3 regions of the Romboutsia sp. 1001285H_161024_C4 genome follow, and region 3 is predicted to be linked to each of the others. Evidence: riboswitches for the same ligand, from Rfam matches in the RefSeq annotation. Region 3 holds a riboswitch; each other region holds the start of a gene.
What was found. A riboswitch is a leader RNA that binds a small molecule or an ion and turns the genes downstream of it on or off. The one in region 3 is predicted to bind cyclic di-GMP.
Positions count from the first base shown of each region.

Region 1 (8,360 bases), on a different contig from region 3:
TAGCACCAGTAATAAAAAATACCACAGCCATTTCAAATAAGAAAAGTGACTTTAAAACGTGATTAGAAACAGGGAACCAAAATAGAGTATGTATAACTCCAACTACATACATCATTATAAGACCGCGATAAATATCTAGTTTTTTGTCTCTCAAAATGTCAACTCCTTGCAAAAATAAGATGTCTAAAAAAATATTATACCATATATAAAAGAAATCTCAGATATATAGTTATTACTTTAATAAACATAAATAGATAAAAGTAAGTATTTAATATTAAAAAATATTTACCTTGATATTAAAAATTAAAAAATAACATGTAATAAAATAGAGAAAAATGCATTATATTATCAAATAAAAACATTAAAAAATAAAAGAAATTTAATACAATTATCGACAAAATTATACGCTTTTAAAATGATTTTTAAATAAAGTGAATTCAATAAATAGATAGGAAAAATGTGAAAAGTACAAAATGAAATGTGATAAAATACGACAAAATAATACTTAGTAAAATGATTTTATGTCGAAATGAAAATGTTGTAGATTGTAAAAAAATGTAATAAGATTGTCCTGTGAGAAATACGGAAGAATATTCGATGTTGTTAAATATATAAAATATTCGGAGGTATAAATATGTTAAAGAAGAAAAACATGGCTATGGTAATGGCAGGGGTAACAGTAGCTACTTCAGTAGCACCAGCATTTGCTAACGTTGCAGATGAAAATAAAATAACAATGAGAGTAGATTCAAATAACAAAGAAGCTGTAAATGAATTAGTAGGGAATATAAGAAAAGCTTTAAACGTTAAGTTTGAAGATGCAATATCTAAGGCAACAGTTGGAACTAATGTATATGATATAAAGTTAGGTTCTACAGCAATAAAAAATGCAACAGAATTAGAAACAGCTATAAAAGGATTAGCAAAAGGTGCTGAAATAAAAGTAACTGTTAAAGATAAAGGTCACCAAACATTAGATGGAAAAGTTGTTGACTACAAAGTAGACAAGTACGAATCAGTAGATCAAATATTAACAGACCTTATTGGTAAGGGATTAGTAGAGGAACACACTACAGATACAGTAACAGTAAAAGAAACACCATCATCAAAAGATATAGTAACTGTTAAAGTTGGGGATGACAAGTTAGACTTTAATAAGAAAATAGTAGATGAAAATAAAAAATTAGTAGGATTTGAAAAGCAATTAAGTGATATAGTAGTAGAAGATGAATTCGTTGTAACAGTAAAGAATGTTGATGAAATAGATGTAAATGAATTATTTGACGGAGTAAGACTTACTTCAAAAGGTATGGAATTAGTAAAAGCTATGAATGATAAAGCTCTAACGTTTGTATTATCTGATTTACCAGATTTACCAGGATTTAATCCAGAGGGAGATGCTTTAACAAGATTAGATATAACTGTAAAAAAAGGTTCTTATGTTGTTGGAAAAACAACTATAGCAGGTGAATTCCACACAATGAAAGACTTTAAAGCAGTATTAGAAAATAAAGATACACTATTAGTTGGATCATTAGCAGGAGATGATAGATTTGCTACTTCTATAAAAGTAAGTAAAGAAGGATTTGAAGATGGAACAGCTAATGCAGTAGTATTAGTTGGACAAGATGCAATAGTAGATGGATTAGCAGCATCACCATTAGCAGCTAAAGAAAAAGCTCCAATATTATTATCTCAAAAAGCAGGAGTAACTCCTGAAGTAGAAGCTGAAATGTTAAGAGTTCTTGGAATAAATGGATTAGCAGGAAAGACTATATACATAGTAGGTGGAGAGAGCCAAATATCTAAAGAAGCTGAAGCAAAATTAGCTAAATTAGGAACAAAAGTAGAAAGAATATCAGGAGATGACAGATATGCTACATCTTTAGCTATAGCTGAAAAAGTTGTAGAGGGAGAAAAAGCAGGAGCTGAAAAGCCTGCATTCGTAGTTGGTGGAAACGGTGAAGTAGATGCAATGAGTATAGCCGCATATGCTGCACAAACAAAATCTCCAATAGTAGTAACAAATAAAGCTGCTATAACTAAAGAAGCTAAAGAATTTATGGCTAAGAGAGATATGACAATAGTTGGTGGAACTAGTTCAGTATCTGATGAAGTTAAAGCTGAATTAGACGCTATGGATGATGTTAAAAACAATGTAGAAAGATTATCAGGAGCTGATAGACAAGGAACTAACGCTGCTGTTATAAACAAGTTCTATAATGATAAGACTACAAATGCATTTGTAGCTAAAGATGGATACGGAGTAGGAAAGAGCCATTTAATAGATGCTTTAACTGCAGCTCCTTTAGCAGGAAGCCAAAATGCTCCAATAGTATTAGCTACAAATAACTTATCAGTAGATCAAAAAGAAACTGCTGAATTAAAGTTAACAGGTGTTAAGAAGATAGTTCAAATAGGACAAGGAATAGCAAACACTGTAATAGAAAAGATAGTTGAAATAGTAAAATAATTAAAGTGTTAATATAGATAGAACCTACCTCATGAGAGGTAGGTTTTTTATTATAAAGCCTAAACAATAAATTAAATAACTGTTATGATATAATATATTCAATTAAATAATGTAACACAAAAGGGATTATATAAGGAAAAATTAAATGAGGGAAAAAGTATTACCTAGAAGAAAAAGATAATCCAAAAGCAAGTAACATGAAATTGGGATTAGAAGAAATAGTGATAGATGATGTAGTAGTTGGAGATAAGGTAACTACTATAAAAGGAAAGAATTTTACAGATAGTAGTCATGTGTACGTAAATGATAAGAAAGTAGAAACTAAAAGAATAGATTATGATACTTTAGAGATTGATAATGTAGATGGTATAAAAAAAGTATGTGTCAAGCAACTTGGTAGATATGATGGAGAACTTGGAAGCACAAATGAATATATCGTTAAATAAAAGAGCCTTAAATGGGCTCTTTTTTAATGAGTATAATGTAATATAATTAATTAGCATTAAAATAAAAATTAGGGGTACATATTTAGTATTATTAATGAAATAGTCGAATAAAATAAATAAATAATGTCGAAAAATAAGCGAAAATGTCGCTTGAAATAGGTTGATATCGAAATTATTATGAAATATAATGAATATGAATAAAAATTATTTATTAATAAAATAAATTTATTGTGAATCATATGCAGAAACGTTGAAATATAATCTGTACATGGGCACTTAGATTATATGGAGTTAGTAGTGCAACCGGCTAAATTTGATTCTAGGGGTATATCTAGAAATATTTTTAGTCTATTTTTATGAAAAAATATAAAAATAAGGAGATTAAAAATGAATAAACAAGCAGTAAAGTTTATTAAAACAAAAAAAGCATTAGCAATAGGGTTAACAGCTAGTATAGTATCTACAACATTAGCACCAACATTTGCAGATACAACTAAAGATAAAGTGTTAGCAGGGAATGACAGATACAAAACAGCAACAGCCGTATCTAATGAAGGATGGAAAAGTGCTAAAGAAGTAGTAATAGTAAATTCTAGTAAAGTAGCAGATGCACTTAGTGCAACACCATTTGCAACTCAAAAAGATGCACCAATACTTTTATCTAAAAAAGACACATTAGGGGAAGATACAAAGGCTGAATTAGCTAGATTAAAAGCAGAAAAAGTATATATAATAGGTGGAGAAAACTCAGTAAGCCCAAAAGTAGTAGAAGAATTAAAAGCTATGAACATAGCTGTTGATAGAATAAAAGGTGAAGATAGATACGATACTTCATTAGAAGTAGCAAAAGCTATAGATAAAGCTAAAAATATAGAAGAAGTAACAGTAGTAAGTGGAAATAAAGGACTTCCAGATGCTATAAGTGTAGCACCAGCAGTAGGGGATAAAAATATGCCAGTGATACTATCATCTACAGATAGCCTTGGAAAAAGTGAAGAATGGATAAAATCTCAAGGAATAAAAAAATCTTATGTAGTAGGTGGAGTAGTTAGCGATAAAGTAATGAACAAACTACCTAATGCAGAAAGAATAGCAGGAGAAGATAGACACGAAACAAATGCAAAAGTTATAGATAAGTTCTACAGTGATGTAGAAGTTGAAAATGTGTTCTATGCTAAAAGTGGAATGGGAAATGAAGATCATTTAGTAGATGCTTTAGCAGTTGGACCATTAGCAGCTAAGAAAGATTCACCAGTTGTAATACTTGGAAACAAATTACATACAGCACAAGAAGATGCAATAGCTAGAAAAAAAGTTAAAGAAATGGTACAAGTAGGACAAGGAATAAATGAAAACTCTAAAAAAGCATTAAAAGACACTCAAATAAGAGAAACTTTTGTAGTTAAGACAGTAGCTGAATTAGAAGAAGCTTTGAAGAAAGCTAATCATCACGATGTTATAGAATTTAGACCAACATCAACAATAACTCAGGATTTAACTATAAATAGTGACAAGCTTTTAGAAGTTAAATTCTTTGGAAAATATAGCGGAAAAATAACTGTTAAAGCTAGTAGATCTACTGTTGTTGTAGACAAAGATGCTACATTAAAAAATATTGTAGTTGAAGGAAGTGGAGTTGTAGTTGAAAACAACGGAACTATAGAAGGATTTAAACCAGCAGGTGATACAGTATTAGAAGGAAATAAACCAAACCCACCATCAACTGGAGGAGGCGGAGGAAGTACAACTCCAAGACCACCACAAGATACAACAAAGCCTCGTGTATTAAAATCAAATACAAATGAAAAAGCAGTAGTATTAGAGTTTAATGAAAATATAAATAGCAATGTAGATGATATATCAAAAGAAATAAGCGTAATATCAAAAAACGATGCTACTAGCAAAACAAGTATAGAGAAAACAGCATATATAAAAGAAAATAAATTAGTAGTATTATTTAGCGAAAAATTAGAACAAGGTAGTACTATAAAAGTAAATGCTGATGCTATAAAAGATGACAGTAACAACAAAAATGAAGCAATTGAAATAGAATATAAAGAGAATAAAGAATTAAAACTAGAAAATATAGAATTTAAAAAGGATATTCATAAAATAACTGAATATGGTGTATTTGTAAATCCTAGAACAGTTTTAGATGTAGAACAAGTAGGAGAGAATGATGTATATAAGCTAGATGGAGCTAATTTAACAACAGAATTTAGTGCTCTAGGTGATAAGGTATATTATGATGAAACTGGAAGAACAGTAAATACTGGTTTTGTAAACTTTACTGATGTGGTTGATCAAATTATATATATTGAAACAGGAGCAGAAGATAGTGGATACAATGAAGGTAAAGATATTGCACTAGGAAGATTTGAGCTATATGGAAACCTAGAAGATGGAAGTGTTAATCCTGGAATAGTAAATGCTGAAGTTGACTATGCAAGAGAACACAAGAAGTTAAACTCACTAACAATACCGAAAAATCAATACCCTGGTAATATAAACGTATATGTTGTAAAGCCAGATGTAAAGCCTCTTATTGAATCAAAATATGATCCAGGAGTAGTATTAAAAGAAGAACAAAAAATTATCGATAAGACTTCAATAGGCGTTGCTTCAATACCAAATATTACTGATATAGAGTCATTAAATTATACTATAACAAATCAACAAAAAAATATAAATGGAAATGTTATAAAGGATGATTTTGGAACATTAAATTCTATAGTTTTAAAAAAGGCTACAGAAAATGATGCTAAAGTTACTATAAAAGGATTAGATATTGTGACTCATATGGGTCAAAGTAATCAAAGAAGTAGTATCACTTACACTACATCTAACACGAGTCATAAAGGTATATTAGAAAAATATATAGGTGATAGAGTATTAGAAAAAACATCTACAGAATCAAGTGGAAAAATTAATTTAGATGGTCTAGATATAGATATACTTGGATTTGCAGAGTTTTTCAAAAAACAGAATATAGAGAATGAAAAATATCCAATGCCAGAAGGTACGGAGATAAAATATATAAATATGATATTTACTTTAGAAGTTAAAGTGGGTGAGAGAACTGAAACTGAAAAAGTAGGTATAATCTGGAATCCATTAGCAAAGGATGCACAATAATAGATTCAAATTAAAAATATATTAAGACAAAGAAGGGACATCATTGATGTTCCTTTTTTATTAAGAAATAATTATAAAAAAGTTCCAATTCTAACAATAAATGACAAAAAACGACAAAGTAAATATGTATAATATACCTTGGACTTAAAAAATATATACAACTTGTAGGAGGATTATATAATGGCAAAATTAATAAATTGTAAAAGCTGCGGTAATGAAATAGCATCTAACGCAAAAGCGTGTCCTAAATGTGGGGCAAAAAATTCTAAACCATTTTATAAAAAGATATGGTTCTGGGTTTTAGTTGTAATAATAATAGCTGCAATTGCAGGATCTGGTTCAAATAAACCAAAATTAGTTTCAGAAGATAAACCTATAGTAACAAAAGAAGAAAAAAGTAATAAAGAAGAAGTATTCAATATAGGAGATACTATTGAATTAGATAAATTTAAAATAACAGTAAATGAAGTAAAAACTACAAATGGAAGTGACTTTATAAAGCCACAAGAAGGTAATGAATTCTTATACGTAGATGCAACAGTAGAAAATATATCAGATAAAGAACAAACTGTATCATCTGTACTAATGTTTAAAGTAGTAGATAAAGATGGAAGAGCTATGAAACAAACTATAGTGGAAAATGCTAATGGTCAACTAGATGGAACAATAGGACCAGGAAGAAAAATAACTGGAGAATATGTAGTTGAAGTTCCTAAAGATGCAACAGGATTAGAATTACAATTTGATAGCTCATTAGCAGGGAACCAAGTAGTAGTTAAACTTAAATAAATACATATTAAAATGCAATAAATAAAAAAGAAGGTCAAAATATCTTTAACCTTCTTTTTTTATTTATAAAGTTAATTGAAAAATAAATATAAATTTAAAAGTAGTATAAAAGGTTATAAATTAACAAGTGAGATATTAGGGGAATTTATAAAACAAAAAAATTGATAGAGATATACACATACAATACACTACACTATAACTAGTGTAAGTATATTAAATTTAAATATATGCATAGGCTAAAAGACTAATACAAAAATCTAAGTATTAGTCCTTTTAGTTTGTAAAAATAAAACATATACATTTTATGTAGGTAATACAAATGGAGAAATAAATTAAGATATGGGAAAAAATATCGACAAAAATAATGTAATATAAAATATTTTTAAAATTAAATATTTTAAAAATAAAAAATAACAAAAATAAATAAAAAAACTGACAAATAGAAAAATGTAGAAAAAAATAGAAAGTTCAAAATAACAAAAAATACATATATTATTGACGCAAAATGTAGGAATAAAAATGTATAAAATATGTTGAAGATATAATATGATTATGTTGTGAGAAATGCGAGAAATTATATTTACGGAATTATACATAGTAAAGAGATGTGATTTAAATATAATTATTTGGGGAGGCAAAGCAATATGATGAAAAGAAAAATGGCTGTAGCTATGGCTGGTGCTATGGTAGCAACAACTGTTGCACCTGTAGTATCTCAAGCTATGGAGCAAAAAGCACTACCAGCGGGGGCAATAGACTTAGCAGATGCGGAAGCTAAGGCTGAATTAATGAAAACAGTAAAAGGATACTTAGATAAGACTTATACTGAAAATGAAGATATGTTATTAGATGCTGATAATGCAGGAAAATGTGCATATACAGTAACTGTTAAAGGTAAAGTAGCAGCAAACTATGCTGAATTCGTAGCTATAATGGATACAGTTAAAGTAGGTGACGAAGTAAGAATATCTATAGAAGATAAAGGTTCTAGAGAAGTTTCTGGAGAATTAGTAGATTGGGATAACTATGCTTACAGTGCAGAAACTAATACAGATAGCATAGACAAAATGGTAAATGAATTATCTACTGATATAGCAGCAGGATTAACTCCATCAGCAAGCAATGGATTTACATCAATAGTAGTTCCAGATGCATCTAATTTATCTAATGTTATAAAGTTAGAAGCTGGAGACATTGTGCCTGAAAAAAATGGTGATAAAGTTGATTTAAAGGATGCTAATCATGATGTCAATGGAGATGGAAATCTAGGTACAAAGATATTATCATTAGGATTAAATGATGCGATAAGAGATTTCTCTAAGCCATTAAAGAATTCTTCAGGATATATATATGACTTCGAAGCTGCAAGAATAGCGGTGAAAGAGAAAGAAACTATAAAAGATATAGAGGTTGAGTACACTGCAACTGAGGGAGCAGTAAAGAAAACTTTAAATGCATCTGAATTAATAAAAGAAGGAAGATACACTAGAGAAGGAAATGAGTTAGCTAAAGAATTA
Region 1 covers NZ_JADNAJ010000002.1:23,573-31,932, forward strand. Annotated here, with positions in the region: gene I1959_RS03665 (acyltransferase family protein) at 1-154, opposite strand, end outside; gene I1959_RS03670 (cell wall-binding repeat-containing protein) at 635-2,473, shown strand; gene I1959_RS03675 (hypothetical protein) at 2,671-2,919, shown strand; cyclic di-GMP riboswitch class II at 3,154-3,237, shown strand; gene I1959_RS03680 (cell wall-binding repeat-containing protein) at 3,307-6,054, shown strand; gene I1959_RS03685 (DUF4352 domain-containing protein) at 6,235-6,843, shown strand; gene I1959_RS03690 (cell wall-binding repeat-containing protein) at 7,488-8,360, shown strand, end outside.
Region 1: another riboswitch for cyclic di-GMP. It lies ahead of I1959_RS03680 (cell wall-binding repeat-containing protein); the one in region 3 lies ahead of I1959_RS11160 (SpaA isopeptide-forming pilin-related protein).

Region 2 (8,360 bases), on a different contig from region 3:
TAGAGCAATTTGATGACAATTATGAAATACAACTACCTTTTCACCACCATAGAGTGCATTATAAAGTTCTGATAAAAATAAATTATCTGCATCTTTTTAAAGTTTATATTTTGAAATATTTATTGAATATGCTCCTTTTTCTTTTATTATTTTTTGATCTTTTAAAATTTAGTTATTAATTTTACTTATACGTGTCTACCAAAACTCTTAGGTCGCGTTATAAATATAGTATTGTTTACATTGTATCTTTTTCTATATTCAAATGGTCTTTTAAAAACAATTACTAGCTTAGATAAATCAATATGTTTAATAAAATATAAAAAAATCACTGCCTATTAAAAATAAGCAGTGATTTTTCTATAGTTAAAAAAGTAATATTTTGAATACTTTTTTAATTTATATTGAATAAATATATCATTATGCCATCAAAATCTTCGTCTTCAAATAATACATGAACACCATATAAACCTTTAGGTAAACCTTCTATACTTATAACAGACTCATCTTTAGCATCTTGTTCTATTACTGTATTACCATCTTTATCTACAAGTTTAACAGTTTTAGCTACATTTTTTCCTTCTCTGTTATATGCTTTAGAGTCAACTACAACTTTACCATTAGATGGAGTTAATTCTCCTACTGCAATAATTTGCTCTTTTGCATCTAATGTTTTAAGTTTTTTTAGATTTGCTAATGGTCTTAAATCTTTAACTTCATTATAGCTCATTTCTAGAGTCTCTAAGTTTCTAGCATGCTCTATACCTGTTAAATCGACAACACCAGATAACCTTAAAGTAGTTAAACTACGCATATCACCTAAAGTTATATTTCCGGTTTTTCCCAATTGATTTTGTATAGATTTAACTAAATATTTATCTGGAATATTAACAACTTCCTGTAGATTTATTTCTATTAAACCTTTTACATTATCTTGAAGTTCTTTTGTCATAGCGTCTATAGATTCTTGATTTGGTTTCTCTTCTGTTAATAATGCTTCAGCTTTAGCTATACTGTCTGCTAAAACTTGATAACTTTTGTCTGTATAATTATCCTTATCCAACTTCTTAGCTTCTTCTAATGCAGTAGTTAATTCTTCAGTATAAACTCTTTCAGTATTAACATAATGTAACTTAGCATCTCCCCAAGTAGCATGATCAGAACCTATTCCGTTTCCACCATCTTTAGCTATTAGTTTAAGTTCTTTAGCTCCTGCTAAGTCTACATCCACAAACTTTTGTGAATCTCTAGAATTCATTAAACCACTATCATAAACTTTTTCACCATCTACATACACTTCAAATTGTACACTACCTACTGAACCATACATAGCACGGTCTACTCCTACAAATGCACTAAATAAGTCTACATTTTTATCTGTTAAATCATATACTATTGTAGAGTTTGCATGAGTCCCAATTCCTTTATCATATACAACCTCTTGACCATCTTCTCCAGTAAGTTTTAACTTATTTCCACTTACTGCGTTGTCTTTCCTAACACTTTGCCAGCCTGAATTTGCAGACTTCCAATCAAAGTCACTCAAGTATTTAAAGTCTTCCATGTTTATTACATTTATAACTCTACTCTTCTCTACCTTATTGCCGTCTTTATCTGTTACACTATAAGTTATAGTATAGTTACCAACTCTATTAAAGTTAACTTTGTCTTGTCCAGTCACGACTACATTACCAGTTATGTCACCGTCTTCGGCATCTGTAGCTTTGTAAGTTCCAACTATGTCTTCTAAAGTTTGACCAACTTTAACAGTTTGAGACTTAGGTATAGTTAACTCAGGTTTAGCATTATTAGTTGTTAATTTAGGTTCTACAAATATACCGTGGTCTGAAGTATTTCCGTTTCCACCATTGTTAACTTCTAATCTAAGTTCTTTAACTCCTTTTACAGGAACATTTATATACTGCATATTATCCTCATGCTTTAATACTTTAGTTGTTGCTAAAGTCTTTCCATCGCCTACAATCTTGAAAGTTATACTTGAATTATTTTGAGCTTCTAAGTTCATGTCTACTCCAACTTTAACCTCAAAGTTATCATAGTTATGCTCACCTAAATCATAAACAACATTTCCGTTAGCATGTAATCTTATTCCCTTATCGTAGTCTTTAATCTCTCCTAAAATTCTTCCCTTTATAGAGTTATTACGTGATGGTTTACCCCAATCGGTATGTTCACTCTTCCACTCACTATCTGATAAGTAATCATATTTACTAACAACATTAACGTTCATTGTTTCTTTAGAAATTGCATCATTATCAGTTACCTCATAAGTTACTGTGTAGTTACCCTTCTTAGTAGTATCCACATCACTTGTGACCTTAATGTCTTTCAATTTATTACCATTGTAATCAGTTGCCTTAACATAATCTAAAGCATTGAAATTTTCACCTAAAGCTAATGTCAACCCTCCGACTGTTTCTAATATAGGTTGATGTGCCTTAACGCCTACACCTTCAGAAGGATTTAATTGAGTATCGTAAGCAACTACTTTATACTCGTGATTAGTACCTGGATTTATGTTAGTGTCAATGAAAGTATCTTTAGTAGTAAATCCTATCACTTTACCATCCCTAATTATCTCATATCCAAGAAGACTATTAGCATTGGTTTTATCTATTGATATATCTAATTTAACAGAAGTCTCTTGTGTCTTAACTTTAACTTTACAATCTACCTCGTTATTGAAACCTTCACCTTTGTTCAGATACTTATTATCATTTATATACCATAACTTCTTATCTGGCTTTTTGTACTGAGCCATATGCTTAGCAGTCTCTTCATTAACGTAGAAACCATGTCTAGCAAAATGTTCTTTTAAGTCTAATTGAAGAACATCTGATGCAACAACTGCCCAAGCTTCATGCTTGTTATTCCAGTCACCACCACCTATGTTTCTCTCTCTAAATTGTTGCTCAAAACGAGGCCAGAATGTATTATCATATAGTTGTAATTGCCATAATGGTGCCATATGAGTTAATGAACTAGTGTCACTTGCAGGGTACCACTCATTGTTAGAATAATCTTCTTTACTTACTTTAGGGAATATTTTACTCTCCCATAAGTTTTGTTGAGATATCTTACTAGCTTCACCTTTAATCATTTGGAAATGAAGAGGTAAAATATTATTAGTTATCTCAGGCATTGCTCTATTATTTGTATCAAGGTTGTGTCCTAATTCATGCATGAATCCCCAGCCAGTGTCAACGTTTAGAGCTCCACCTTGTTGTCCTTGGTTGTATCCAGTTATACCGTTTCCTGCATTCATGAATACTCCACCACTTAAGTTCTTAAGCATAGTTACATATCTAAAGTTGAAGTCCGAATGTATATCTTTAGAACCATCAAATCCCCAGAACTTCATTGCTTCCTTTATTACTTCGTCAGATCTATCTGCTGTATAACTAGGTACTTTATTATTTTCTGTATACCAATCTAAAGCATACGTTGCTCTAACGTTTACTAAAGCTTTATCTCCTAATACTTCGAATACATCAGGTAGTTTAGGATCTTTCTTTAACTTCTCAGTATATTCACGTAACTCATTTATTACCTGTTCATCATTATCTACACCTTTTACGAATTGAGGATAACTTACACCACCTATTATTCTTATCTTAGGCTTTCTTGCTTGTTGCTCTGGAGTATAAGGATTTGAAGCATATAATACTCCTGCTTTAGCAGTCCCTGGTCTTATATCATTTACTTCGACCTCAGGTATTGTAATTTCGTTCTTACCTCTAGTTAATCTTATATCTGCTAAACCGTTATGTCTACTATCCATTTGTTTAAATACTAAGTTAGGTACTGGGTCGCCTGTTTCTGTATCAACATACACAGTTATCTTTTCACCTGACTTAACTGCTAAACCTGTAGGTTGCCAATCTCTGAAATTCCATACCTTTCTCTTTTGACTTTCCTTTATAGCGTCTCCTCTGCTTTCTAATTCATAAACATGACCTTTATTCTTATCAGGAGATTTAATTAAATCTTTAGCCATGTCTATACTTTCCATAAGTTCTACTTTTAATGGGTGTGTTTTAACTTCTTTCTCTAAAGCTTCAATAGCTTCTAATGAATTGAATTCTGGGTTTAACTCATTCTTTAATTCATTTGTAAATAAGTTATTAACTTTATCTGAAACTATATCTCTCTTAAAGAACATTATTTCGTTTAGTGTAGCCCAGTTTTGGTTACTTTTAACCCACTTTAATTTCATTCTCTTAAATGTTGTAGGTTTGAATTTAGCTTCAACTAAACCAGAAGTACTGTCTGCTCTACCTGTAGCCACTAATTGGAAGTTATCACCTTTAGTAGCGTTAGAACCATATATCTCGAATTCCTCTAAAAATCCTTTTCTATCTGACTGTCTAGCACCATAAGCTATTCTGTCTACAGTTATAGGTTGTTTGAATTCTATAGTTACTTCATTAGACCATTCTTTATCGTTTCCTCTATTAGTCTCCCAGTAAGTGTCTACATTACCATCAACCGCGTTATTTATATGCTGTTGTAGATATTGCCCTGCATTATTACTTATACTCTTTATATTCTCGTAAGGTATTCTAAATTGTTTTACATACTCCGCATTATCCAGATGATTAAACTTCTTACTTGTAGCAACAGAACTCTCTACCTTGCCTTGTTCTATTAGAACTCTTGCATTGTATAAGTCCTCTTTAAAGTCTTCAAAGAATGGGTGTGTACTACATTCGTTCTCTAAAGCTTTTAATTTATCAACTGTATCAAACTCTTCACTTACTTTAGACATAGTATCATCAGTGAATAACCTTTGTATTTTATCTAGAGTTTGGTCTTGTTTATATAATCCGAACTCTGACGCTAAAGCCCAACCTTCATATCCTTGCTTATAAACAAACTTAACTCTTCTAGCTTGAGTTGGATTAAACTTTATAGATATAGAGTCTCCAGTTCTTGAAGCACTACCACTAGTTACTTTAGTAAATGTGTCTCCTTCACTAGTCTTAGAAGTATAGATATCGAACTTCTCTGCGAAACCTCTATCTCTCGGAGAATAATATACTATTCTATCTAAAGTTCTTATTTGGTCTAAAGTCATTATAACTTCGTTTGTATGAGTTTCGCTATTTCTAGCATCAGAATGCCAATTAGTGTTAGGATCACCATCTATAGCTTTATCTATAGTTTGATTTGACCAATGTCTACCGTTAGTAGTTATATTCTTTATATGACTATTATCTATCTTATAAGTCTTATCATACTCTGCTAACTCTGGAGTTCCAAAAGCTTTAAACTTCGAAACTTTAGCATCTGCATAAGTTACCTCGTTACCTTCTAATACAAGTTTAGCATCATCTAAATCTTCTTTGAACTTACTGTATAAAGGATGTGCCTTCGCTTCATTCTCTAAAGCAGTAAGTTTCTCTAAAGTCCCAAAATCAGGGTTTACTGTATTCTTATTACTGTCTGTAAATAGTTTATCCATTTTCTCTGATAAAGCATCTTCTTTATAGAACCTAGCTTCTGATATGAATGGTCTATTTTCATGGCACTCTTTAAATACAAACTTCAGTCTCTTAAAGTTTGTTGGGTTAAATTTAAATTGCATGAAGTCTTTAGTAACTTCTGCAGTACCGCTAGAAACTAATTTGAATGTATCCCCTTGAGAAGTTTCTGAAGCATATATTTCATACTTAGTAGGAAATCCTTTTTGATTTCCGCTTCTAGGTAATAATGCTATTCTATCAAGTTGTTCTATTTCATCAAAAGTGAATACCACTTCATTAGTGAAACCATTACCATTGCTTCTGTTTGTTTCCCAATGTGTATTAGGGTCACCATCATACATATATTCTATTTTTGTTGTAGAGTAAGTTCCACCATTTACTTGTGTATTAACGATGTGGTCTTTACCTAACATAAACTTGTCATCATAAGCTTTTTGGTTTTCAGTTCCATACCCTAATAACTTAGATACTTTAGTTTCAATAAAGTTAACCTCTTTGTTCTCTAGAACAAGTCTTGCATTATCTATATATTCTTTAAAGCTATCGCGGAATGGATGTCCTTCAGTTTCTTTCTCTAAAGTGTTTAATGCTTCAGGAGTTGCAAACTCTTTACTTACTTCATTCATGTTTGCATTAGTAAATAATCTTTCCATCTTATCTAGAATTCTATCCTCTTTATAGAACCAAAACTCTGCGGCACTTGCCCACTCGTCATGTGCTTCTACGAATTTGAATTTAACTCTCTTTGCTCTTACAGTATCAAATTTAAATTCAACCATTCCACCTGTAACTTTACTTCCTTCTATTTTTCCTGCTAGTTTAAAATCTTCACCTATTTCACTCTCTGAAACATATATCTCTGCACTAGTAGGATATCCTTTACCTTTAGCCCCGTCTTGTCTTGTAGCATAAGCTAATCTATTTATCTCGGCTATATCTTTAAACTCCACAATTACTTCATTTTTAAATTCATTTGTATTTCTAGTGTATGTTTCCCAATGTGTATTAAGTTTTCCATCTATAGCATTTTCTATCTTAGTTCCTGGGTAACTTCTTCCATTGTTTGTTATAGACTGTATCTCAACTCTATAAAGTTCATTATACTTAGCGAAGTTAGGATTGTTCTTAATTTTAAAATCACTAACTGTCATACTTTTAGAAACTTGTTCCTCTATCGCTAATGCTTTTTCCTTTATTACTTCGTTAGCAAAAACATTTAAAGCAGGTGTGCTGTTTGTTGCTATAACAGATATGGCCAATATTGATGCTATCTTTTTCTTCATAATATTCTCCCTCTTATATTATATGAATTTACAATAACTAAATATTTTACCCCAAATTTCAAAATATAGTCTTGCTATAGAGCTATAGTTGTTTTTATTAAATAAAAAACTACCCTTTATAAAGGGTAGTTGCCATCTAAAGTAAACATTATAAAACAATCTTACAATTATATCATAAGATAACTCTATAAAAACAAAGAATATCAATTCTTTGGCAACTGGCTGGCATAGTCTAATTTTACCTTAGCCCCTTTAGCTTTGCGTCGCTAGATTTCTCTAGGTTTGCTAATATGTAATTTTTAGTCATCTATATTAATTATACATAATTTTTTATAAATTAAAATAGTTTTTTTTAATTTAAAATAATTTTAATATATTTTTGAATATATTCTATTAAAGCAAATATTAATTATTACTACACAAAAATATTTATTAATTTTTATCTGTAATTAAGCTTCTAATATGAAATTTTTACCATTTAGGCTTTTTCCACTTATATTTATATATATGGTATAATAAGTGTAAAAATTTATACATTTTAATAAGGAGACATCTATGGATAAAATTGCACAAAACAGAGAATTTTTCAAAGCTGATTTTGAAATACTAAAACAGATAAAAACGGATAAACAAAAAGGAATACCCGCTCCTTCTTTCCAAAAAGAATATGATTCAAATTCTAATTTAATAGAGTTACCTCCTGTAAGCAAAGACATTTTAGTTAAACCTAACGTACTAGATTGTATAAATGATAGAAGAAGTATAAGAAAATATAGTGATGAAAAAATAAATTTATCTGAACTTTCGTATTTACTATGGGCTACTCAAGGAATCCAAACTGTAAAAGATAAATTTAGTGCCTTAAGAACTGTACCTTCTGCTGGTTGCACTCACCCATTTGAAACATATTTAATAATAAATAATGTTGATGGTTTAAAGAGTGGAGTTTACAGATATTTACCTTTAGAACATAAACTTTTATTTATAAAGACTTTAAGCAATATAGATGATGAAATAGATAAAGCAACTCCAAACCAACCTTTTGTTCAAGGTTTCGTATCTAAAAGTGCCGTTGTGTTTGCTTGGAGTTGTATTCCATATAGAAGTGAACATAGATTTAGTATAACTGCTCATAAGAAAATACTTATAGATATTGGACATGTTTGCCAGAATCTTTACATAGCATCAGAATCTCTTAATTACGGGACTTGTGCTATCGGAATATATGATCAGGATATAATTGATAATATGTTAGATTTAGATGGAGAAAATGAGTTTGTAATTTATATGGCTTGTTTAGGTAAAAAACTTTAATAAATTAGCTTAATTATTAATATAATTGTATTACTTTAAAGTAAAAATCTCAAAAATATCTTAAATTAAGATACTTTTTGAGATTTTTTAATTTTAATATTTTTAAATAAAGTATAGTATAAAGTACTTTATTTTGATATTTGACTTAATATATATGAGGTTACTTCATCAGGAGAAATATTTAAAATAATCGCAAATTATTCATTTAATAATCTTTCTGCTTCTTTCATAATATTATTATCTCCTTTAGAAATTATAT
Region 2 covers NZ_JADNAJ010000004.1:90,374-98,733, forward strand. Annotated here, with positions in the region: gene I1959_RS08620 (NPCBM/NEW2 domain-containing protein) at 392-6,787, opposite strand; cyclic di-GMP riboswitch class I at 6,998-7,084, opposite strand; gene I1959_RS08625 (SagB/ThcOx family dehydrogenase) at 7,343-8,101, shown strand.
Region 2: another riboswitch for cyclic di-GMP. It lies ahead of I1959_RS08620 (NPCBM/NEW2 domain-containing protein); the one in region 3 lies ahead of I1959_RS11160 (SpaA isopeptide-forming pilin-related protein).

Region 3 (8,360 bases):
GTTATAGCGAAATGATAAAGTTAAAAGATATAGAAGAAATACTAGAAAGATACTATAACTCTAAAAACTTTGTATTGTCAATGAGATACATAATACATAATTATTATGAGCAAAGTCCATTTAAATTCTTTGAAGAATTTGCAACTTACTTTGATGAAAATGGGTATTTTGATGTAGCACAAGGTAAGAATCAATTATATAAAATATTATTAGATTTCTACAACGATAAGATAAATGATAAAAATGAATTATTTAATGATATATTAAAGTATGATTATATATCATTAGGTAAAACTTCAAATTTACCTCAAATATTCAATAAAGAAGATGTAGAAGATTTTAAAAATAGATGTCATATGTTCTTACAAAATGAAGATAACATATTAAAATATATACCACAGTTTGAAAATAAACCAGCTAAGCATATAATAAAATATGTTCATTTTGAACCATTTAGATTCGATATATTAAAGTTAAAAGAAGATATACATGCTGATATAAAAGAGATAAAAAATATAATTTTATTTGTCTATGATGATGATAACAAAGTTTTTGAAAAGTCAAAGTCATATAGTGTTAACATATAATATTAAATGCTAATTATTACATATTGGTATTATATATTATGAAAACATATCACATAAATTTTTAATGGGTATAAACATTAATAGATTAAAAATTATTATGTGAAGTTACAAAGGAGGAAAAAATGAAGTTTAAAATAGAAAAGTATTTATTAAAGAAAACAGAAGAATTATCTTTTATAACTATAAAACATGGTGGAGAATTTAACTTAGAAGGTTACACTATACCTAAGGGTGGATTAGATGTACCTATAAAAAATGAGGTATTAGTTAAAGGAATAAAAGAAAAGACAGCACAAGATAAGATAAATACAATGTCTATAGCAGATGCTATGATATATATAATGGGTATTGATAGCCAATTTAAGTATAATGAAGAATACAGAAAATTTTTAGATGCTTTTATCAAAAAAGTAAATATAAATATAAAAGAATATATGGGCTATATGTCTAAAAAATACTTTGATATTGGTGAGATAACTGATTCGTTAATATACTTAAAAGCTATGATAAGTATGTATCCAAATGACATAGATGGATTATATCATTATTCAATAGTTTGCCAGGAACTAGCAAAGCAGTATCAAAAAGATATGGACAAAGAAGCTATGAATAAGTTTTTATTAGAAGCCTTAGAAAAGTTGGAAATGGTTATACAATTAGATGAAAACTTTGCTTTAGCTTACTATCATTTAGGATACCATTACTACAATCAAGGTCAATATTTAAAGGCTAGAGTTATATGGGAAGAAGCACAAAAATTAGGGTTAGATGCAGACTTAATGGCAGAGGTTCAAGAAAATATAGGAAAGATGGACTTTAAAGTTCAATATGAAGAAGGTTATAATTTAGTATTCCAAGGAAAATGTGAAGAAGGACTAGAAAAATTATTACCTCTTGAACAAGATCATCCTGATTGGTGGAACTTATTATTTATGATAGGATTAGCTTATAAAAATATGGGTGAATTTGAAGAAGCTAAGAAATATTTTGAAAAAATACTTATAACTAAACCACATCAAGTAGATACAATGGTTGAACTAGGCCTTTGTGAAGCTAGTATGTTCAATATAGATAAAGCTATAGAACACTTTGAACAAGCAGCTAAAATAAAAGAAGATCCAGAAATATTATGCAATTTAGGGATGGCATATCTAAACAAAGGTGATATAGATGATGCTATATATTATATAGAAAGAGCTTATGAATTAGATCCACAAGATGAAATTACAGTGGCATGTTTAAGAGAACTTGATAAATATAGATAAAAAATAAGTTAAAATTTACTATAAAAAATCTAAAATTGACTTTAACTAAATTAAAGGGTATAATAAATCACTGAGATTATATAATTATATTCAAAAGTTAAAATTAGGAGCGAAGAAGTATACCTTGTATATGGGCACTTGAGGTATATGGAGTTAATAGTGCAACCGACTATTCAGATAATATTTAAATATTATTCGAATAGTCTTTTTTATTTTAAGATACAAGTTTATTGATAAGACATTAATGAAAATTAAATGAAAGCTAACAATTTTATATAGCATAAATGCGAACAAATTAAAATAATTAAAAGGACATAAATACATATAAGCTAAAAATAGGAATGAAGAAGTATACCTTGTATATGGGCACTTGAGGTATATGGAGTTAATAGTGCAACCGACTATTCAGATAATAAATCATTATTATCTTGAATAGTCTTTTTTATTTTAAAATAAAAGTTTATTGATAAGACATTAATGAAAATCAAATGAAAGCTAACAATTTTATATAGCATAAATGCACACAAAGCAAAATTATTAAAAGGGCATAAATACATATAAGCTAAAAATAGGAATGAAGAAGTATACCTTGTATATGGGCACTTGAGGTATATGGAGTTAATAGTGCAACCGACTATTCAGATAATAAATCATCATTATCTTGAATAGTCTTTTTTATTTTAAAATAAAAAGATTTAAAAAGGGTGGTGAAATTTATTGAAAAATAAATACAAGTTAGGAAAAAAAATAATATCGATACTTACGTCAGTACTAATGGTTATAAATGTGTTAATTAATACACATTTTGCGTATGCTGAAGAAGTTAAGACAGATAATCAAGGGGATACAATAGAAGTATCTATAACATGTGATAAAAAAGAGATTGAGCCTGGAGAAAAATTGAATTTTAAACTAGAGTATAAGTCTAAATATGGTCCAGGGAGTATAAAACCAGGTGATACTATAGAATTTGAAATGCCTAGTTGGCTTGAAAGATTTAGCTTTAAATTCCCCCCAGAGCATTTTAAAAGTGTACAAATGGAAGGTAATAAAGTAGTAGCAACTTTTGGGGATGATGTTTATGATGCAATAGGAGGATATGTTAATGTATCAGCATATGCAGATAAAACGGAAGAAGTAGATAATCAGAAGATAGAGGTATGGGTTGATGGAAAACCAGTTACTAGCATAGAAATAGCTATAAAACCATCTAATGAAACAGAGCCTATAATAGATAGACAGATTCTTAAAACTATAAATAATTATGACCATGTAGATTCAGATGGAAATACGGTAGGAAATATATATTATCCAGTACTAGGAAAAACTCAACAATATAGAGTATATGTTAATGAGAAATTTTCAAATATATCAAATGCAGTATTAACAGATAATATGCCTGAAGGAATGGAGCTTATACCAAGTTCTGTAAATGTAATTAAAATAGAAAGAGATAGCGCAGAAACAGATGTCACAGATAGCTTAAATATAAGCAAATCATCTAATAGGCTTAGTATAAACTTTGGAAATATTAAAGATAAATATATTGTAACTTATAAGACAAAGATTACTCAAAATTTGAGTTCTTATAAGAATACAGCAGTATTTAATAAAAGCGATGGTAAGTTAAATAGTACTGTTATATTAAAACAAAAAAATGAAGCAAAAGATGTTATAAGTAAGTATAGTTATACCTCTGCTAAAAATTCAGAAGGTAAAAATGTAGCATCTATGAACGAAAATGTAAGATATAGAATAGATATTAATGAAAATAGGTCAAATCTTAAAAATGTAACTTTAAATGACTTTACACCTAAAGGAATGGAACTTTTAAAGGACAGTATAAGTATAGGTAAATACAATAAAGATGAAAGCTTTGAGTGGGTAACAGATCAATTTAAAGATAAAATAAACACTAATAATGGAAATTTAACTATAAATTTTGGAAACGTAGATGATTACTATATTGTTTGTTACGACATGAAGATTACAAATGTTGAAGATTCATACTCAAATACTGCAAAGTTATCATACAATGGAACTAGAAATAGTGTTGATGATACGGTTAAATATGAATACAATGCAGGAGCTATAAATGCTCACAAATCTGTTGATAAGACTAAATTAGAAAAAGATGATGACCAAAGTGTTGTATATTCTATAAACTTTGAGAGTTTTGGTGTATTCCAAAAGGGATATATAGATTTAGTAGATAAATTAGATCCGAACGTAAAGATCGTAAAAGTTGAAGTTCCAGATGCTTTTTCTAGTAAAATAGATAAAGCAAATAATACAGTCAATATTATCAATGATAAGGGACAAATAAATTACAAAGAAAATTTAGAAGTAAAAATATATACTGATTTTAGCAATGTAAAAGATGGAACAACTGTATCAAATATAGCTAAAATAAATGGTAATCCAAGTAATAAAGTTGAAACTAAAAAGGGATATGCTTTTGAAGCTATTAAAGTTGATAGTGAAAATAAGGAAAGTAAGCTTAGTGGAGCTATATTTAATCTAAAAGATTCTAATAAGAAAGTTATAGGAAAATTAACTAGTGATGAGAATGGATTAATTAAATCAGATGTAGATAATGTAGGAACATATTATTTACAAGAAGTAAAAGCTCCAGAGGGATATTCAGTAGATGGAAAAGACATAAAGTTTACTATAGAAAAAAGTGATATAGGAACTGTTAAAAATATAGGAACTATAACAAATGAGAAAACAAATGGAGAAGTAGAAATAAAGAAAGTAGATAAAGATAATACAAGTAAAGTGTTACCAGGAACAGAGTTTGAAATACAAACACAAGATGGGCAAAAGGTAACAACGATAATAACTGGAAAGGACGGAATAGCAAGAGCAAGTCTAAAGCCAGGAAAGTATAAAGCAGTAGAAACAAAAGCATCCAAAGGATATATATTAACAAATGAAGTACAAAACTTCGAAATAAAGTTTAATCAAAAGGAAGATGCAAAATTAGTATTTGAAAATGAGAAGCAAGAAATTCCTACTGAAAAAATTAACAATAAGTTAAATGAATCAGAGAATAAATCAAGTGGAGAAGTAGAAATAAAGAAAGTAGATAAAGATGATACAAGTAAGGTGTTACCAGGGACAGAGTTCGAAATCCAAACACAAGATGGGAAAAAGGTGACAACGATAATAACTGGAGAAGACGGTATAGCAAGAGCAACTTTAAAGCCGGGAGAATATAGAGCAGTAGAAACAAAAGCATCAGAAGGATATGTATTAACAAATGAAGTACAAAATTTTGAGATAAAGCCTAATCAAAAAGAAAATATAAAATTAGTTTTTGAAAATAAGAGGGAAGAATTGCCTGTAAAAGATACTAATAATAAGCAAAGTGAATCAGAAGATAAATATAATAATGATAATAAAGTAGTAGATGAAAAAACAAATGGAGAAGTAGAAATAAAGGAAGTTGATAAAGACAATCCAAGTAAAATGTTGCCAGGAACAGAGTTTGAAATCCAAACACAAGATGGAAAAAATGTGACAACAACAACAACTGGAAAAGACGGAACAGCTACAGTAAGTCTAGAACCAGGCAAGTATAAAGCAGTAGAAACAAAATCATCAGAAGGGTACCCATTAACAAATGAAGTACAAAATTTTGAGATAAAGCCTAATCAAAAAGAAAATGTAAAATTAGTTTTTGAAAATGAGAAAGATGAAGTGTCTGAAAAAAATACTAATAGCAAGACAAAGGAATTAGAGCATAAATATAATAATGATAATAAAGTATTAGATAAAACTACTAATACTCCTAAAACAGGAGAAGAATCTATAATAGGATATATTGCATTAGTTATATTAGCTTTAGTGGGGATTGTATTTATAAACAAGAGAAAGTAAATAAAAAAATAGTATTAGTGTATTATGCTAATACTATTTTTTTAATTTTATAGAATATTTAGACTATACTACTAGAAAACTATTTTAGTACTAAATGTGATATTATTTAAATATATATAACAAGGGGGAGTATGAGATGATAAAAGATTTACACGATATGTTAGACAAACTAAAGCAAGAAGAAAAAGTAATACTTTCAGTTGCAGCAGCAGAAGATAGAGAAGTTTTATTAGCTATAAAGGATGCAGTTAATAAAGAAGTTATACAACCTATATTAGTAGGACAAGCAGATAAAATAAAGTCTATATCAAATGACATAAACTTTGAGTTAGAAGGTATAACTATAATAGACTCGCCAAGTATAGAAGAAAGTGCAAAGATTGCCGTAGAGTTAGTGTCTAAACAAGAAGCTGATTTTGTTATGAAGGGATTACTTGATACATCAATACTATTAAAGTCAGTGCTCAATAAAGAGTATGGACTTAGAACAGAGAGTTTACTTAGTCATGTAATGATATATCAACTTGAAAACTACCATAAGCTTTTAATATTAACAGATGGCGGAATGAACATATCTCCAGATTATGAACAAAAAGAAAAAATACTAAAAAATGCAATACAAGCGGCAAAATGTTTAGGTGTGGATGAGATAAAGGTAGCATGTTTAGCAGCAAAAGAAAAAGTAAATCCAAAAATGCAAGCTACAGTAGATGCTAGACTATTACAAGAAGCTTGTAAAGAAGGTAAATTTGGAGAAGGTGTTATAGTTGAAGGTCCACTTGCGTTTGATTTAGCTATATCAAAAGAATCAAGTGAAATAAAAGGATTTAAAAGTGAAGTAAGTGGAGATACAGATATATTACTAGTTCCAAATATTGAAGTTGGAAATGGAATAGGAAAATCATTTACATATATGGCAAATGCGAAATCAGCAGGAATTATAATGGGAGCAAAAGCCCCAGTAGTATTGGTATCAAGAGCAGATAGTCATGAATCTAAGTTATATTCTATAGCATATGGAGCGCTTATTGCCAAGAGCATGAAATAATATATACAAATAATGCAAACAATACTATAATATAAATAGGTAAACGTTTTACAAAAATGATTTAAATTAATAAAAATGATTTAAATTAATAAAAATGATTTAAATTAATAAAAATTTTAAATTAATATATAGTTTTCAAGAAATAATATTTGGAAAATATAAAATATACTTCTTATATAAAGTTTTATATAAGAAGTATATTTTATATAAAAAAATAACTTATATTGAGCAAACTAATTTTGTTAAAAAAATATTTAAAAGAATACCAAATTAACAAAATTTAGTATATAATCAAATTAGGGAATCAATAACTTTAGTCTTACAATGGACATAATTTTTTATCACCTCTAGGATTAAAAATCAAGGAAAAAGGGGATAGGAATATGGATAAAAAAATGATGACTATCGATTTGAACAGTCAAGCTATGTTAGATAAGGCTGCAAAAGATGGTGTAGAAACTATGTATGATAGAAAGCTTTCTATGAAGGCTCAATGTGGATTTGGTCTTCAAGGAACTTGTTGTAGAATATGTGCAGCTGGACCTTGTAGAATAACTCCTAAAACTCCACTTGGATTATGTGGAGCTGATGAGCATGTAATAGTAGGTAGAAACTTTGCTAGAATGGTTGCAGCGGGGACTGCAGCTCACTCTGATCATGCAAGGGGTATAGCTCATACATTATCTTTATCTAGCAGAGATGGAAACTACACTATAAAAGATGAAGTTAAATTAGTTAATTTAGCTAAAGAATGGGGAGTAGAGACTGAAGATCGAGATATATATGATATAGCTCATGAAGTTGCAGATATAGCTTTAATGGAGTTTGGTAAACCACATGGAGTATTAAACTTCTTAAGTCGTGCTCCAAAGCAAAGACAAGAAATATGGAAAAGATACGCAATAGAACCAAGAGCTATAGATAGAGAAATAGCCACAATAATGCACTCAACTCATATGGGATGTACAGCTGATATAGATAGTTTAATAAACTTATCAATGAGAACTTCATTATCAGATGGATGGGGTGGATCAATGATAGGAACTATATTCAGTGATATACTATTCGGAACACCAACAGTTAGACAATCAGAAGCAAATCTAGGAGTATTAGAAGATAATAAAGTAAACATAATATTACATGGACATGAACCATCATTATCAGAGATGATAGTTTTAGCATCTGAAGATCCAGAATTAGTAGCATTAGCTAAAGAAATGGGAGCAGATGGAATAAACTTAGCTGGTATGTGTTGTACTGGTAATGAGGTTACAATGAGACATGGTGTAAGAACTGCAGGAGACTTCCACCAACAAGAGTTAGCTATCGTAACAGGTGCTGTAGAAGCAATGATAGTTGACGTTCAATGTATATTCCCTGCATTAGCAAAAGTCGCAGAATGTTATCACACTAAATTCATAACAACATCTCCAAAGGCAAAAATAGCAGGATCAACTTATATAGAATTCACAGAAGAAACAGCTCTTGATGATGCCAAGAGAATAGTAAGAGAAGCTATACTAAACTTCAAAAATAGAGATAAAGAAAAAGTTGAAATACCACAGTTAAAATCTT
Region 3 covers NZ_JADNAJ010000006.1:83,933-92,292, reverse strand. Annotated here, with positions in the region: gene I1959_RS11170 (B12-binding domain-containing radical SAM protein) at 1-587, shown strand, start outside; gene I1959_RS11165 (tetratricopeptide repeat protein) at 710-1,852, shown strand; cyclic di-GMP riboswitch class II at 1,949-2,031, shown strand; cyclic di-GMP riboswitch class II at 2,181-2,264, shown strand; cyclic di-GMP riboswitch class II at 2,414-2,497, shown strand; gene I1959_RS11160 (SpaA isopeptide-forming pilin-related protein) at 2,570-5,737, shown strand; gene I1959_RS11155 (bifunctional enoyl-CoA hydratase/phosphate acetyltransferase) at 5,874-6,785, shown strand; gene cooS (anaerobic carbon-monoxide dehydrogenase catalytic subunit) at 7,169-8,360, shown strand, end outside.